3 regions of the Sphingomonas sp. ACRSK genome follow, and region 1 is predicted to be linked to each of the others. Evidence: predicted binding sites of a transcription regulator. Region 1 holds the regulator's gene; each other region holds the start of a gene.

Region 1 (4,342 bases):
AGCGATGGCTTGAAGCCGAGCGGGACCAGTTGCCGCTGTGGATCCCCGTGGCACTCGGCACGGGCATCGCCGCCTGGTTCGTGCTGCCCAACGTTTCCTCGTGGATGGCGTTCCTGCTCTGTGCGCTCGGCGTCGGTGCGTCAGGCATGGTCTTTCCCACGGCCGGGCGGCTCGGCCGGATCGTGGCGGGTGCCGGGTTGCTGGCCGCGCTCGGCTGCGCGCTGGTGTGGTGGCGTGCCGAGCGCGTCGCGGCGCCGGTGCTGGCGCGGCCCGGCGTCTTCGCCTTCACCGCGCGCGTCGACAGAGTCGAGCCCTTGCCAGCACGCGATCTGGTGCGGCTCCGGCTCGCGCCGGTCGATATGCCCACGCTGCCGCCGATCGTGCGGGTCAACGTGCCGCAGGAAGCACTTCCGGTCGGCGCAGGACCCGGCGCCGTCCTGCGGCTGCGCGCGCGACTCGTACCCCCGCCGCCACCTGCCGTGCCCGGCGCCTATGACTTCACCCGCGTGGCGTGGTTCGACCGCGTCGGCGCGACGGGCCGTGGCTTCGCGCCGGTCGAGGTGGTGGCCCCGGCGGTCAACCCCGCCGCGGGGCTGCGCAACCGCCTGACCGCCCACATCCACCAGCAGGTGCCGGGCAGCGAGGGCGGAGTCGCGGCCGCGCTGGTGACCGGAGACCGGGGGGCGATTGGCGAGGACGCGGACGAGGCGATGCGCCGCGCGGGCCTCGCCCACCTCCTGTCGATCAGCGGCCTCCACGTGACGGCGGTGGTCGGCGCGACCATGTTGCTGTTGCTCCGCGTGCTGGCGCTGGTGCCGGCGCTCGCCCTGCGGGTGCGCCTCCCGCTGGTGGCGGCCTCGGGCGCGGCGCTGGCGGCGATCGGCTATACTTGGCTGTCCGGGGCCGAGGTGCCGACGATTCGCTCCTGCGTCGCAGCCCTGCTGGTGCTGGCGGCGCTGGCGATGGGGCGGGAGGCTATCACCTTGCGGCTGGTCGCGACCGGGGCTTTCCTGGTGCTGTTGCTGCTTCCGGAGTCGCTCGCCGGCCCTAGCTTCCAACTGAGCTTCGCCGCCGTCACCGCCATCGTCGCCCTCCACGAGCACCCGCGAGTCCGCCGGTGGTTCCAGGCGTGCGACGAGGGGCTGCCGCGACGTTTGTTGCGGAACCTCGGATCGCTGCTGCTGACCGGCGTCGCGGTGGAGGCGGTGCTGATGCCGATCGGCCTGTTCCACTTCCACAAGGCCGGGCTTTATGGCGCGCTCGCCAACATCGTCGCGATCCCGCTCACCACCTTTGTCGTCATGCCGGCGGAGGCGCTGGCACTGCTGCTCGATCTCCTCCGCCTCGGCGCGCCGGCCTGGTGGGTAGTCGAGCACGCCCTGTCGCTGCTGCTGTGGCTCGCGCGCACGGTTGCGGCCGCCCCGGGTTCCGTCGCGGCACTGCCGTCGATGCCGGGCGGAGCGTTCGGGCTGATGGTCGCAGGCGGGCTGTGGCTGGCGCTATGGCGCACGCGCGCGCGGCTGCTGGGGCTGGCACCGTTTGCCGTTGGAGCGCTGTGGGCGCTCGCGACGCCCGCGCCGGACCTGCTCGTCACCAGCGACGGTCGGCACCTCGCAATTCGCACGCCCGAGGGAGGCATGGCGATCCTCCGCGACCGGGCAGGCGACTATGTGCGGGGCACCTTGGGGGAGGGGGGCGGTGTCGAGGGCGAGCTGCCCCCGCTCGCCGAGCAGCCTAACGCCCGCTGCACCGCCGACGTCTGCGTCGTCGATGTTGCTGCCCGCGATCGCGTCTGGCGCGTCGTCGCCACCCGCAGCGGCTACCTGCTTCCGGTGCGCGACCTGATCGCCGCATGCCGTGACGCCGACATCGTCGTCAGCGAACGCCGCCTTCCGCGCGGCTGCACGCCCCGGTGGCTGCGGCTAGACCGACCGGTGCTCGCGCAAACGGGCGGCATCGCCATCCGCTTCGATCCGCCCGAGGCGCGCCGGGTCCGCGCGCCCGGGGATCAGCACCCGTGGATCACCCCGCCGACGACGGCGCCCGTGGCGGATCGCTGGCCGCGGCGCAGAAGGAGCGGCCGGGACCACCCGTCTCCCTGACGCCGCACCGCGCCGGCTTCTCGCCCTCAACGACGGAGGTCGCCCTTCTAACCACAGCGGCATTCACTACCGCTGCGAGGTTGGAGCCGAGTCCCCCACAGGCCGCTCGGCACAAGCCTCGCTAACCGAACACCCAGCGTCCGCCTCAGTAGCGGCGCAGCAGTCCTGCAAGCTTCCCCTGCACCCGCACCTGGTCCGGGCGATAGCGCTGCGGATCATAGCTGCGGTTGGCCGGGTCGAGGCGGATCATCGCGCCTTCACGGCGGAAATACTTCAGCGTCGCCTCGTTCTCGTCGATCAGCGCGACCACGATCTCGCCGTCGCGCGCCGCGTCGGTGCGGCGAACCAAGGCATAGTCGCCGTCGAGGATGCCCGCCTCGACCATCGAGTCCCCCGCGACCTCGAGCGCATAATGCTCGCCCGAGCCCAGCAGCGCGGCCGGCACCGGCAGCATCTGCTGGCCTTCCATCGCCTCGATCGGGACGCCGGCGGCGATGCGGCCGTGCAGCGGGATCTCGATGACGTCGTTGGCGGGAGCTGGCGGCGCGACCGGCGCGCTTCGGGCGGGCGCCGTCTTGGCCGGCGCTTTCTTGGCCGTCTCGGGCCGGTCCGGCATCCGCAGCACTTCCAGCGCGCGGGCGCGGTTCGGCAGACGACGGATGAACTGGCGTTCCTCCAGCGCGCTGATCAGGCGATGCACGCCCGACTTCGACTTGAGGTCGAGCGCTTCCTTCATCTCCTCGAACGAGGGGGACACGCCGGTTTCCTTCAACCGGTCGTCGATGAAGCAGATCAGCTCGTGCTGCTTGCGCGTGAGCATGCGGTCCTCCGTCGGAACAGATATGGAACCTTTAGGAAACGGAGCCGCCCCCTGTCAACCGATATCCAGGATTTCCACCGAGTCGCCCGCTTTTGCCGCGCCAGCATAGGGAGGACGCACGATCAGGCAGTCTGCCCGGGCGAGCGTGCGTAGCATGGAGCTGTCCTGCGCGGGGGCGGGGAAGGCAACCCCGTCGCGCAGTTCCGCGCGCAGGTGATCGGCCCTCCGGTCGTTCGCGGCCAGCGGCGCGCCGAGCGGCACCACGCGCCGCCGCGACAGCGGATCGGCCGCGCCCGCCAGCATGCGCACCAGCGGCAGCAGGAACAGCGTTGCCGTCACGAAGGCGGAGACCGGATTGCCTGGCAGGCCCAGCACGACGGCGTTGCCGAGCCTGCCCGCCATCATCGGCTTGCCCGGCCGCATCGCGATGCGCCAGAAGTCGATCCGCGCGCCTGCCGCCTCCAGCGCCGGCCGCACCAGATCGTGGTCGCCGACGGAGGCGCCCCCCGTCGTCACCAGCACATCGGCATCCACCCCGGCGAAGGCGGCGGTGAGTGCGGAGAGGTCGTCCGGCAGAATGCCCAGGTCGATCCGTTCGACGGGCAGCTCCCCGAGCAGGCCCGCCAGCAGCACGCCGTTGGACTCCGGAAGCCCGGCGTCGGGGGGCGAACCCGGCGGCACGAGCTCGTCGCCCGTGGCCGCGATCGCCACCCGCACCCAGCGCCGGACGGGAACCATGCCGTGCCCGCCCACCGCCAGCAGCGCTGCCGCAGCCGGCGTGATCGCCGCACCTGCCGACAGCAGCCGCTCGCCTGCGGTAAAATCCAGCCCGGCCGTACGCACGCTGCTGCCGCGCCGCGGCGGCCCTTCGCCCGCCAGCATCAGACGGCTGCCCTCGCGCGCTGCCTCTTCCTGCACCAGAACCGTGTCGGCGCCCTCGGGCAACGCGGCCCCCGTGAAGATGCGCGTCGCCTGGCTCGGGCCAACGCTGCCGCCGAACGGCCGCCCGGCCGCGGATTCCCCGATGACCTCCCAAGGTCCGGGCAGGTCGTCGAAGCGGATCGCGTAGCCGTCCATCGACGACAGCGCCCGCTCGGGCTGGGTGCGCAGCGCCGGCAGGTCGTCGGCTGCCCAGCGGCCGATGGCGTCGCGGATCGGCACCGTCTCGACGGCGACCGGCTTGGCGAGGCCCAAGACCCGCGCCTGCGCCTCGTCGAGCGGCAGCAGGCTCACGCCTGCCAGTCTCCGGACTTGCCGCCCGATTTGGCGAGCAGGCGCACGCCGTCAATCACCATGCCGCGGTCGAGCGCCTTGGCCATGTCATAGACGGTGAGCAGCGCGACGGAGACGGCGGTCAGCGCCTCCATCTCAACCCCGGTCTTGCCGTCCGTCGCGCAGGTCGCGGTCGCGACGATGCCCT
Region 2 (4,342 bases), on a different contig from region 1:
CCGTGCAGAGAAGCGGAGCGACGGCACCGCCGCGCGGCCGGGTCCGCTCAGCCGATCGTCACGAAGCTATCGAGCACGCGCTTGCGCCCGCCGGTTTCGAAATCGATCTCCAGCTTGTTGCCCTCGATCGCCGCGATCGTGCCGTATCCGAACTTCTGGTGGAATACGCGCAGGCCCACACTCACGTCGCTGCGGCCCTTGTTGCCCAGGCTGACGGCACTTGCGCGGCTCTCGATCACGCGCGGCGCATCGCGGGTGAAGGTGGAGCCGCTGCTCGCCGCCCGCTGCCAGCCCGGCCCGCGCCCGGTGCCGCGGCTGACGTCGGCAAAGGGATCGGCACGCTCGGACCAGTTGGCGCGCCACAGGCTCTCGCCGCCCGCCATGGTGGTTTCCGCATCGATGTGCTCGGCCGGCAGCTCACCGATGAAGCGGCTGGGGAGCGACGAGGTCCACTGGCCATAGATGCGGCGGTTGGCCGCATGCAGGATCACCGCCAGCCGGCGCGCGCGCGTGATCGCGACATAGGCGAGGCGGCGTTCCTCCTCCAGGCTGGCGAGCCCGCCCTCGTCCAGCGAGCGCTGCGAGGGGAACAGTCCTTCCTCCCAGCCGGCCAGGAACACCGTGTCGAACTCCAGCCCCTTGGCGGCGTGGATCGTCATGATGGTGACCTGCGGCTCCTGGGTGGCGCCTTCATTGTCCATCACCAGGCTGACATGCTCCAGGAACGCGCCCAGGCTGTCGTATTCCTCCATCGCGCGGACGAGCTCGTTGAGGTTCTCCAGGCGCCCGGCGGCCTCGGCCGACTTCTCCGCCTGCCACATCGCCGTATAGCCGCTCTCGTCGAGCAGTTGGCGGGCGAGTTCCGGATGGGGCAGGTCGCGCGCCATGTCGCGCCAGCGGGCGATGTCGCCGACCAGCCGGCCGAGCGACTTGCGCGCCGCCCCGGTCAACTCGTCGGTGTCGAGGATGCGCGCCGCTGCCGTCATCAGCGGGCTGCCGGTCGCGCGCGCATAGCGGTGCACGGTCGCCACCGCCTTGTCGCCGAGGCCCCGCTTGGGCACGTTGACGATGCGCTCGAACGCCAGGTCGTCGGCGGGCTGATTGACGACGCGCAGGTAGGCGATGGCGTCGCGGATCTCCATCCGCTCGTAGAAGCGCTGGCCGCCGACGATGCGATAGGGAAGGCCGATGGCGATGAACCGGTCCTCGAACTCGCGGGTCTGGTGCTGCGCGCGCACCAGGATCGCCATCTCGTCATAGGACTTGCCCGCGCGGCGGCACGCCTCCATCTCCTCGCCGACGCGCCGCGCCTCCTCGGGGCCATCCCAGACGCCGATCACGCGCACCTTCTCGCCCGCGTCGAGCTCGGTCCACAGCTGCTTGCCCAGCCGGCCGCTGTTGTTGGCGATCACGCCGCCGGCCGCACCCAGGATGTGCGGGGTGGAGCGGTAGTTCTGCTCCAGCCGGATCACCTTGGCGCCGGGGAAGTCGCGCTCGAAGCGCAGGATGTTCTCCACCTGCGCGCCGCGCCAGGAATAGATCGACTGGTCGTCGTCGCCCACGCAGCAGATATTCTTCCGCTCCTGCGCCAGCAGCCGCAGCCACAGATACTGGACCGAGTTGGTGTCCTGATACTCGTCCACCATGATGTAGCGGAAGCGCTGCTGATAGTGTTCCAGCACGTCGCGATGGGTGCGCAGGATGGTCAGCACGTGCAGCAGCAGGTCGCCGAAGTCGCAGGCGTTCACCGCCTTGAGGCGATCCTGATACTGCTGGTACAGCTCGCCGCCGCGACCGTTGGCGAAGCGCTCGCTCTCGCCCGCGTCGACGTCGGCAGGGGTCATCCCCTTGTTCTTCCAGCTGTCGATCACGCCGGCGAGCTGGCGCGCGGGAAACCGCTTCTCGTCCAGGTTCGCCGCCACGATCAGCTGCTTCATCAGCCGCAGCTGGTCGTCGGTGTCGAGGATGGTGAAGTTCGACTGCAGACCCACCAGCTCGGCATGCCGGCGCAGCATCTTCGCACCGATCGCATGGAACGTGCCGAGCCACGGCATGCCCTCCACCGCGTCGCCGACCAGCCGCCCGACGCGCTCGCGCATCTCGCGCGCCGCCTTGTTGGTGAAGGTGACCGACAGGATCTCCGACGGCCATGCCTTGCGCGTATAGAGCAGGTGCGCCAGCCGCGCCGTCAGCGCCGCGGTCTTGCCCGTGCCCGCGCCGGCCAGCACCAGCACCGGACCCTCGCTCGTCAGCACCGCCTCGCGCTGCGGTTCGTTGAGGCCCCGCAGATACGGCGGGTCCTGGGGCGAGGGGGTGGTCTGCGGCACGGTCATGCGCGAACAGCTAGGGAACGAAGCCTGCCGGGGCAAGGCTTGAACCATGGCATTCCTCGCGCTGGAGGTTGAGGCAATAGCCGCCCCGGCAGCTGCCGTATCCCTGCGAAAGCAGGGATCCAGGGCCAAGCAGAACAACGACCTGTCACGCTCGGAACCCTGGGCTCCTGCCTTCGCAGGAGCACGAGATCGGGCACGTAATGATGCTGCGTTGCGCCATCAGCATCAGCAATAAAGATGCGCAGCTAGGTTGACCTCACGTAATCGCCCGGCCAACCAGCGCGCATGACTGCCCCACCCTCCGCCGCCATGCCGATCCCGGCCGCCGTTCTGCCCGCTGAGAATGGCCCCTCCAGCCGCCGCATCCTGCTCGCGAGCCTCGTCGGCACCTCGGTCGAATTCTACGACTTCTACATCTACGCGACCGCCGCGGCGCTGGTGTTCCCGACGCTGTTCTTCCCGGCCGAGTCGGAGTCGGCGCGGCTGATGCTGAGCTACGCCAGCCTCGGCCTCGCGTTCCTCGCCCGCCCGCTCGGCGCGGCGCTGTTCGGCCACTTTGGCGACCGCATGGGGCGCAAGTCGACGCTGGTCGCCTCGCTGATGCTGATGGGCGGCTCGACGCTCGCGATCGCGTTCCTGCCCACCTACGGCCAGGTCGGTCTGCTCGCCCCGTTCCTGCTGTGCGTGCTGCGCTTCGCCCAGGGGCTGGGCCTTGGCGGCGAGTGGGGCGGGGCGGCGCTGCTCGCGGTGGAGAATGCGCCCAAGGGCTGGGCCGGCCGCTTCGGATCGGTGCCGCAGCTGGGCGCACCGGTTGGCTTCCTCGCCGCCAATGGCCTGTTCCTGCTGCTCGGGCTCGGCCTGGACGAGGCGGCCTTCCGCAGCTGGGGCTGGCGCCTGCCGTTCCTCGCCAGCGCGCTCCTGGTCGGCCTCGGCCTGTGGGTCCGCCTCAAGCTCACCGAGACCGCCGAGTTCCGCGCCGCCCTGGAACACGAAGCGCCCGCAACCGTGCCGCTCGCCGAACTCTTCCGCAGCCATCTTCGCGGCACGCTCGCCGGCACGTTCGGCGCGGTCGCCTGCTTCGCACTCTACTACATCGCCACCGCCTTCGCGCTTGGCCACGGCACCACGCGCCTCGGCTTCTCGCGCGACACCTTCCTGTCGATGCAGCTGTTCGCGATCCTGTTCATGGCCGCCGGCATCGCGCTCGCCGGCTGGTGGGCGGATCGCAGCACCACCGGCCGGGTGCTCGCCTTCGGCTGTGGGGGCGTGATCGTCGCCGGCCTGCTCATGCAGCCGCTGATGGGCGGCGGCACGATCGCAGCCGTCACCGCCTGGCTGGCCATCGCGTTGTTCGCGATGGGCTTCGTCTATGGACCGCTCGGCGCCTGGCTGCCGGGCCTGTTCCCGCCGCGCGTGCGCTACACCGGTGCGTCGATGGCGTTCAACGTCGGCGGGGTGATCGGCGGCGCGGTGACGCCGATGGCGGCAGAGGCCTTGGCGCAGAATGGCGGGCTCACCCCCGTTGGGCTCTACCTCGCCATCGCCGGGCTGTTCAGTCTTGCGGGTCTGTGGCTGGTTCCGCGCGCCGCAGCAAAGTGAGCTTCGCCTTCCCATAGACACGCTCGGCATTGACGACGAAGCCAGACGCATCGACATCCTCGGTGCGCCCGGTCTCGACGCTCACCCAGGTTGCCGGCCCAATCCAGTTGAGCCGCGCGAGCTTGTCGGCGGCAACCCACCCGGCGCCGCTCGCATAGGGCGGATCCATCATCACCAGGTCGAGTGGCGTGGCGGTCGGCCCCAGCGCCAGCACCGACTGCGCCCGCACCTGTGCGCCCTTGGCGCCGAGCTTCTCGACATTGGCGCGCAGTGCATCGAGCGCATGCCGGTCCTGCTCCACGAATAGGCACGACGCGGCGCCCCGCGACAGCGCCTCGAGCCCGAGCGCGCCCGAGCCCGCGAACAGATCCGCGACCGCCAGTCCCTCGAAGCTGCCGACACGGCTTGCC
Region 3 (4,342 bases), on a different contig from region 1:
TGTGACCTGATGTTGATGCGCCATACCCCCGGCGACAGCGACTATGACGACATCCAGCAGATCCGCGCCAACTCCAATCGCGCGGCAAGCCTGACCCGCCAACTGCTCGCCTTCTCGCGCCAGCAGACGCTCCGGCCGCAGGTGCTGCAGCTTCCCGACGTGATCTCCGAAGTGTCGAACCTGTTGAAGCGCCTGCTGGGAGAGGCGGTCGAGCTGGTGGTGCGGCACGGTCGCAACCTCGGTCCCGTGCGCGCGGACCCGGGTCAGCTCGAGCAGGTGGTGGTGAACCTGGCGGTCAACGCCCGCGACGCCATGGTCGCCAAGAACCCCAACGGCCGCGGCCGCCTCGTGATCGAGACGCTGGCGATCGGCGCGGCCGAGGTGCGGGCGATGGAGAACGAGGTGCTTCCGGTCGGCGACTACACCGCGGTGCGGATCACCGATACCGGCACGGGCATCGCACCGGACGTGCTGCCCAAGATCTTCGAACCCTTCTTCACCACCAAGGAAGTGGGCAAGGGCACCGGGCTCGGCCTCTCGACCGTCTACGGCATCATCAAGCAGTCGGGCGGCTATATCTTTGCCGACTCGCAGGTGGGGCAGGGGACCTCCTTCACCATCTATCTTCCCGTCCATTCGGCGCCGGCGATCGCTGCTCCGCCCGCGCCGGTGCTGCCGCGGCGGGAGCGCCCCAGCGACATCTGGGGCACCGGCACGATCCTGCTGGTGGAGGACGAGGACATGGTCCGCTCGGTCGCCGAGCGCGCGCTGACGCGCCAGGGGTACAAGGTGCTGACGGCGGAGAATGGCGAGGCGGCGCTGGAGCTCCTCGCCGACCATCCGCAGATCGACCTGCTCGTGTCCGACGTGGTGATGCCGGCGATGGACGGGCCGACCATGGCCCGGCACGTGCGGCGCATCTATCCCGACCTGCCGATCCTCTTCATGTCGGGCTATGCCGAGGAGCAGCTTCGCCGATCGATCGATCTCGGCAACGTCGCCTTTCTGCCGAAACCCTTCTCCGTTCAGCAGCTTGGCGAAGCTGCTCGTGACGTTCTGGCAACGAAATGAGGCTTGGCGTTCGTGCCGTCATCTGCTTAGACGCGCGGGCATGACAGCTCCCCAGCGTATCCTCATCGTCGAGGACGAGCCCCTGATCGCGATGATGCTCGAGGATTTCCTCGACATCCTCGGCAAGTCCGTCGCCGGCACCGCCGATTGCGTCAGCGATGCGCTGTCCCGGATCGAGGAGGGCGGCATCGATGCCGCGATCCTCGACGTCAATTTGCGCGGCGGTGAGAAGAGCTGGCCGATCGCGGACGCGCTTGCCGCTGCCGGCATTCCGTTCGTGCTTGCCACCGGTGGGTCCGGCGACGCGGTGGAGCCCACGCACCGCGACCGCCCGGTGTTGCCCAAGCCGTTCACCATGGATGGCGTGGAGAAGGCGCTCACCGAACTCGGCTGAGCGCCGTTCTGCTTTTCCAGTTGTTGTACGTCCGGAGCGCTCCATCCACGGGCGCGATGCGGCGCGTCTGTCTCATGTAGTTCGCCTCTTGTTCTCGCGGAACAAATGGAATACATGGCGAACAACGCGTTGAACGGCTCGCGCGGTTGCTCTAGCGATGGAGGCCACGAATGGCGGCAAACCTCAAGGTGATCGACAGCAAGATGGCAGCGACCAACGACAGGGCTGCGGGCGAGCGGCAGAAGGCGCTCGACGCGGCGCTCGCGCAGATCGACCGCGCGTTCGGCAAGGGTTCGGCGATGAAGCTGGGCCAGAAGGAAGCGATGCAGGTCGAGGCGATCTCGACCGGTTCGCTCGGGCTCGACATCGCGCTCGGCGTCGGCGGCCTGCCGCGCGGCCGCGTGATCGAGGTCTATGGTCCGGAAAGCTCGGGCAAGACCACGCTCGCGCTCCACGTGATTGCAGAGGCGCAGAAGAACGGCGGCACCGCCGCGTTCGTAGACGCCGAGCACGCGCTCGATCCCGTTTATGCCAAGAAGCTGGGCGTCAACATCGACGAACTGATCGTGTCCCAGCCCGACACCGGCGAGCAGGCGCTCGAGATCACCGATACGCTGGTGCGTTCGAACGCGATCGACGTGCTGGTGGTGGATTCGGTTGCGGCGCTGGTGCCGCGGGCGGAGATCGAGGGCGAGATGGGCGACAGCCACGTCGGCCTCCAGGCCCGCCTGATGTCGCAGTCGTTGCGCAAGCTGACCGGCTCGATCAGCCGCTCGCGCTGCATGGTGATCTTCATCAACCAGCTGCGCATGAAGATCGGCGTGATGTACGGCAATCCGGAGACGACGACGGGCGGCAATGCGCTCAAGTTCTACGCCTCGGTCCGCCTGGACATCCGCCGCACCGGCCAGATCAAGGACCGTGAGGACATCATCGGCAACTCGACGCGGGTGAAGGTCGTCAAGAACAAGGTCGCCCCACCGTTCAAGCAGGTCGAGTTCGACATCATGTACGGGGAGGGCATCTCCAAGATCGGCGAGATCCTCGACCTGGGCGTGAAGGCCGGACTGGTGGAGAAGGCCGGCGCCTGGTTCAGCTACGACTCGGTCCGCATCGGGCAGGGTCGCGAGAATGCCAAGACCTTCCTCAAGGAGAATGACGAACTCCGCGACCGCCTGGAGCGCGCGATCCGTGCGCGTACGGAAAAGGTCGCCGAGGAAATGATGACCGGCCCCGATGCCGAGGACGGCGAAGACGATCTCTGATCGCCCGCTGATGCCCTGAGAAAAGGCCCGCTGGCTCCCGCCGGTGGGCCTTTTTTATGGCGGCACTCGGCCGCGGCCAGGATCTTCTCGTTGCCGGATGCTCGAGGGGCTCCCCTGCCAGCGTGACTTCACGCCGAAGTAGGAGAGTTCACCTACTTCGTACTCCGGCGGAGGCCGGGGCCCAGCTGCGACGGCTGCGGAACGTCAGCGTAGCCCTTCGCCTCGCGGCGCCAGCCTTGCGCGCGCCGTACCGCACGGAGCACCGCAAGCCGCCGCATCAAACGCCCAGCGGCGCCTGCCCTCCAAATGCCGGACGCGCCGCGACTTCCCTGGTGCAAGCGGCCCGACAGAGCAGGGCGCTCGCTGCGTCAGTCGCTCATCTTGACCGGCTGGATCAGCCCGGACGCATCATAGCGGATCTGCTGGATCGCAACCCGGCGTTCCCCGGCATAGGGACCATCACCGGTCTGCCCTTCCCAACGGTGGTAGACGATCAGCCACTCGCCCGTTTTCGGATCCCGCACGAAACTGTGGTGCCCAGGGCCCTTGTACTTGGCATCGGCCGTCAGGATCGCGCCGCGATACTGCCAGGGCCCGGTCGGCGAGGATGCGGTCGCATAATGGACGGAATAGTCCGAGCGGTTCCAGCGGCCGTGGCTGTACGAAAGATAGTAGATGCCGTTCCGCTCGTGCACGAACGCGCCTTCCGTGAAGTGCGGCGGCTGCTCGACCGGGATCTCCCGCGCGATCGTCACCATGTTCGGGGCAAGCTCGAACACCCGCAGCTTCGCACCGGCACTGCCCCCCGCATAAAGCAGTGGGCGTCCGGATTTCGGGTCGATGAACACGGTGGGGTCGATCGCCTCAAAGCCGTCGCCGCCGGTCAGCAGCGGCTTGCCGCTGTCGGTGCAGGGGCCGGCAGGGCTGGAGCAGACGGCGACGCCCAGCCGGCTCGGCGTCGGATTCTGCGGGCCGATCGAATAGTAGAAATAGTAGCGGCCGCGATCGACGATCATGTCCGGTGCCCAGAGGTAGTGCACCGGCGCGCCGTCCGCCTTGGTCCAGCGAATGTCCCTCAGGCGCAGCAGCGGGTGCTTCTTCCAGTTCCGCCGGTCCGCCGTGGACCAGGCCTGTAGCCCATCCCCGCCGGTGGGATAGACCCACATCTTGCCCTCCGCCACCATGGCCGAGGGGTCCGCCCCCGCAAAGACCGACGGAACTTCCTGCGCCACACCTGCCGTGGCTGAGAGGAGCAGGGCGGCCGCCGCGCCTGCAAGCGTGCTACAGCGGCGGTACGAAAGAGTTCTGGACGTCATCCGCCCACTCTGCCGGTCCAGCCACCGCAAGCGCAAGGGTGTCCGAGACGACCGCCAGCCTCAGTTCGGCCCTTGCCCGGGCTCTCCCGCGGAAAGCGATGGCGCCTGCGGCGGCACGGGGCTGCTCGCCGCCTCGACCGCTTCGTCGTACCAGCCCGCCAAGTCGACCTTCATCTGGTGCAGCGCTTCCGGGTTCACATAGGTCATGTGCCCGGCGGGATAGTAGCGGAACGAGAGGTTCCCCTGCTGCGACCGCTCCAGCATCATGTGCCCCAGGTCGTTTTCGGTCCCGAAGA

What was found. Region 1 encodes LexA, which represses DNA repair genes until DNA is damaged. Its sites were predicted from a motif close to GTTCCNCNCTTGTTCT; they were not measured.
Region 2: MHZ35_RS01570 (ATP-dependent helicase) is a predicted target of LexA. The motif match lies at 2,337-2,352, and genes of this name have one in related genera.
Region 3: recA (recombinase RecA) is a predicted target of LexA. The motif match lies at 1,545-1,560, and genes of this name have one in related genera.

Annotation. Positions count from the first base shown of each region.
Region 1 is NZ_JAKRNR010000021.1:30,409-34,750, reverse strand. Features, by position in the region: gene MHZ35_RS12565 (ComEC/Rec2 family competence protein) at 1-2,102, shown strand, start outside; gene lexA (transcriptional repressor LexA) at 2,248-2,922, opposite strand; gene MHZ35_RS12555 (molybdopterin molybdotransferase MoeA) at 2,977-4,155, opposite strand; gene moaC (cyclic pyranopterin monophosphate synthase MoaC) at 4,152-4,342, opposite strand, start outside.
Region 2 is NZ_JAKRNR010000002.1:65,429-69,770, forward strand. Features, by position in the region: gene MHZ35_RS01570 (ATP-dependent helicase) at 48-2,333, opposite strand; gene MHZ35_RS01575 (MFS transporter) at 2,643-3,932, shown strand; gene rsmD (16S rRNA (guanine(966)-N(2))-methyltransferase RsmD) at 3,886-4,342, opposite strand, start outside.
Region 3 is NZ_JAKRNR010000023.1:36,856-41,197, forward strand. Features, by position in the region: gene MHZ35_RS13130 (hybrid sensor histidine kinase/response regulator) at 1-1,071, shown strand, start outside; gene MHZ35_RS13135 (response regulator) at 1,112-1,465, shown strand; gene recA (recombinase RecA) at 1,636-2,730, shown strand; gene MHZ35_RS13145 (family 43 glycosylhydrolase) at 3,099-4,046, opposite strand; gene MHZ35_RS13150 (S10 family peptidase) at 4,107-4,342, opposite strand, start outside.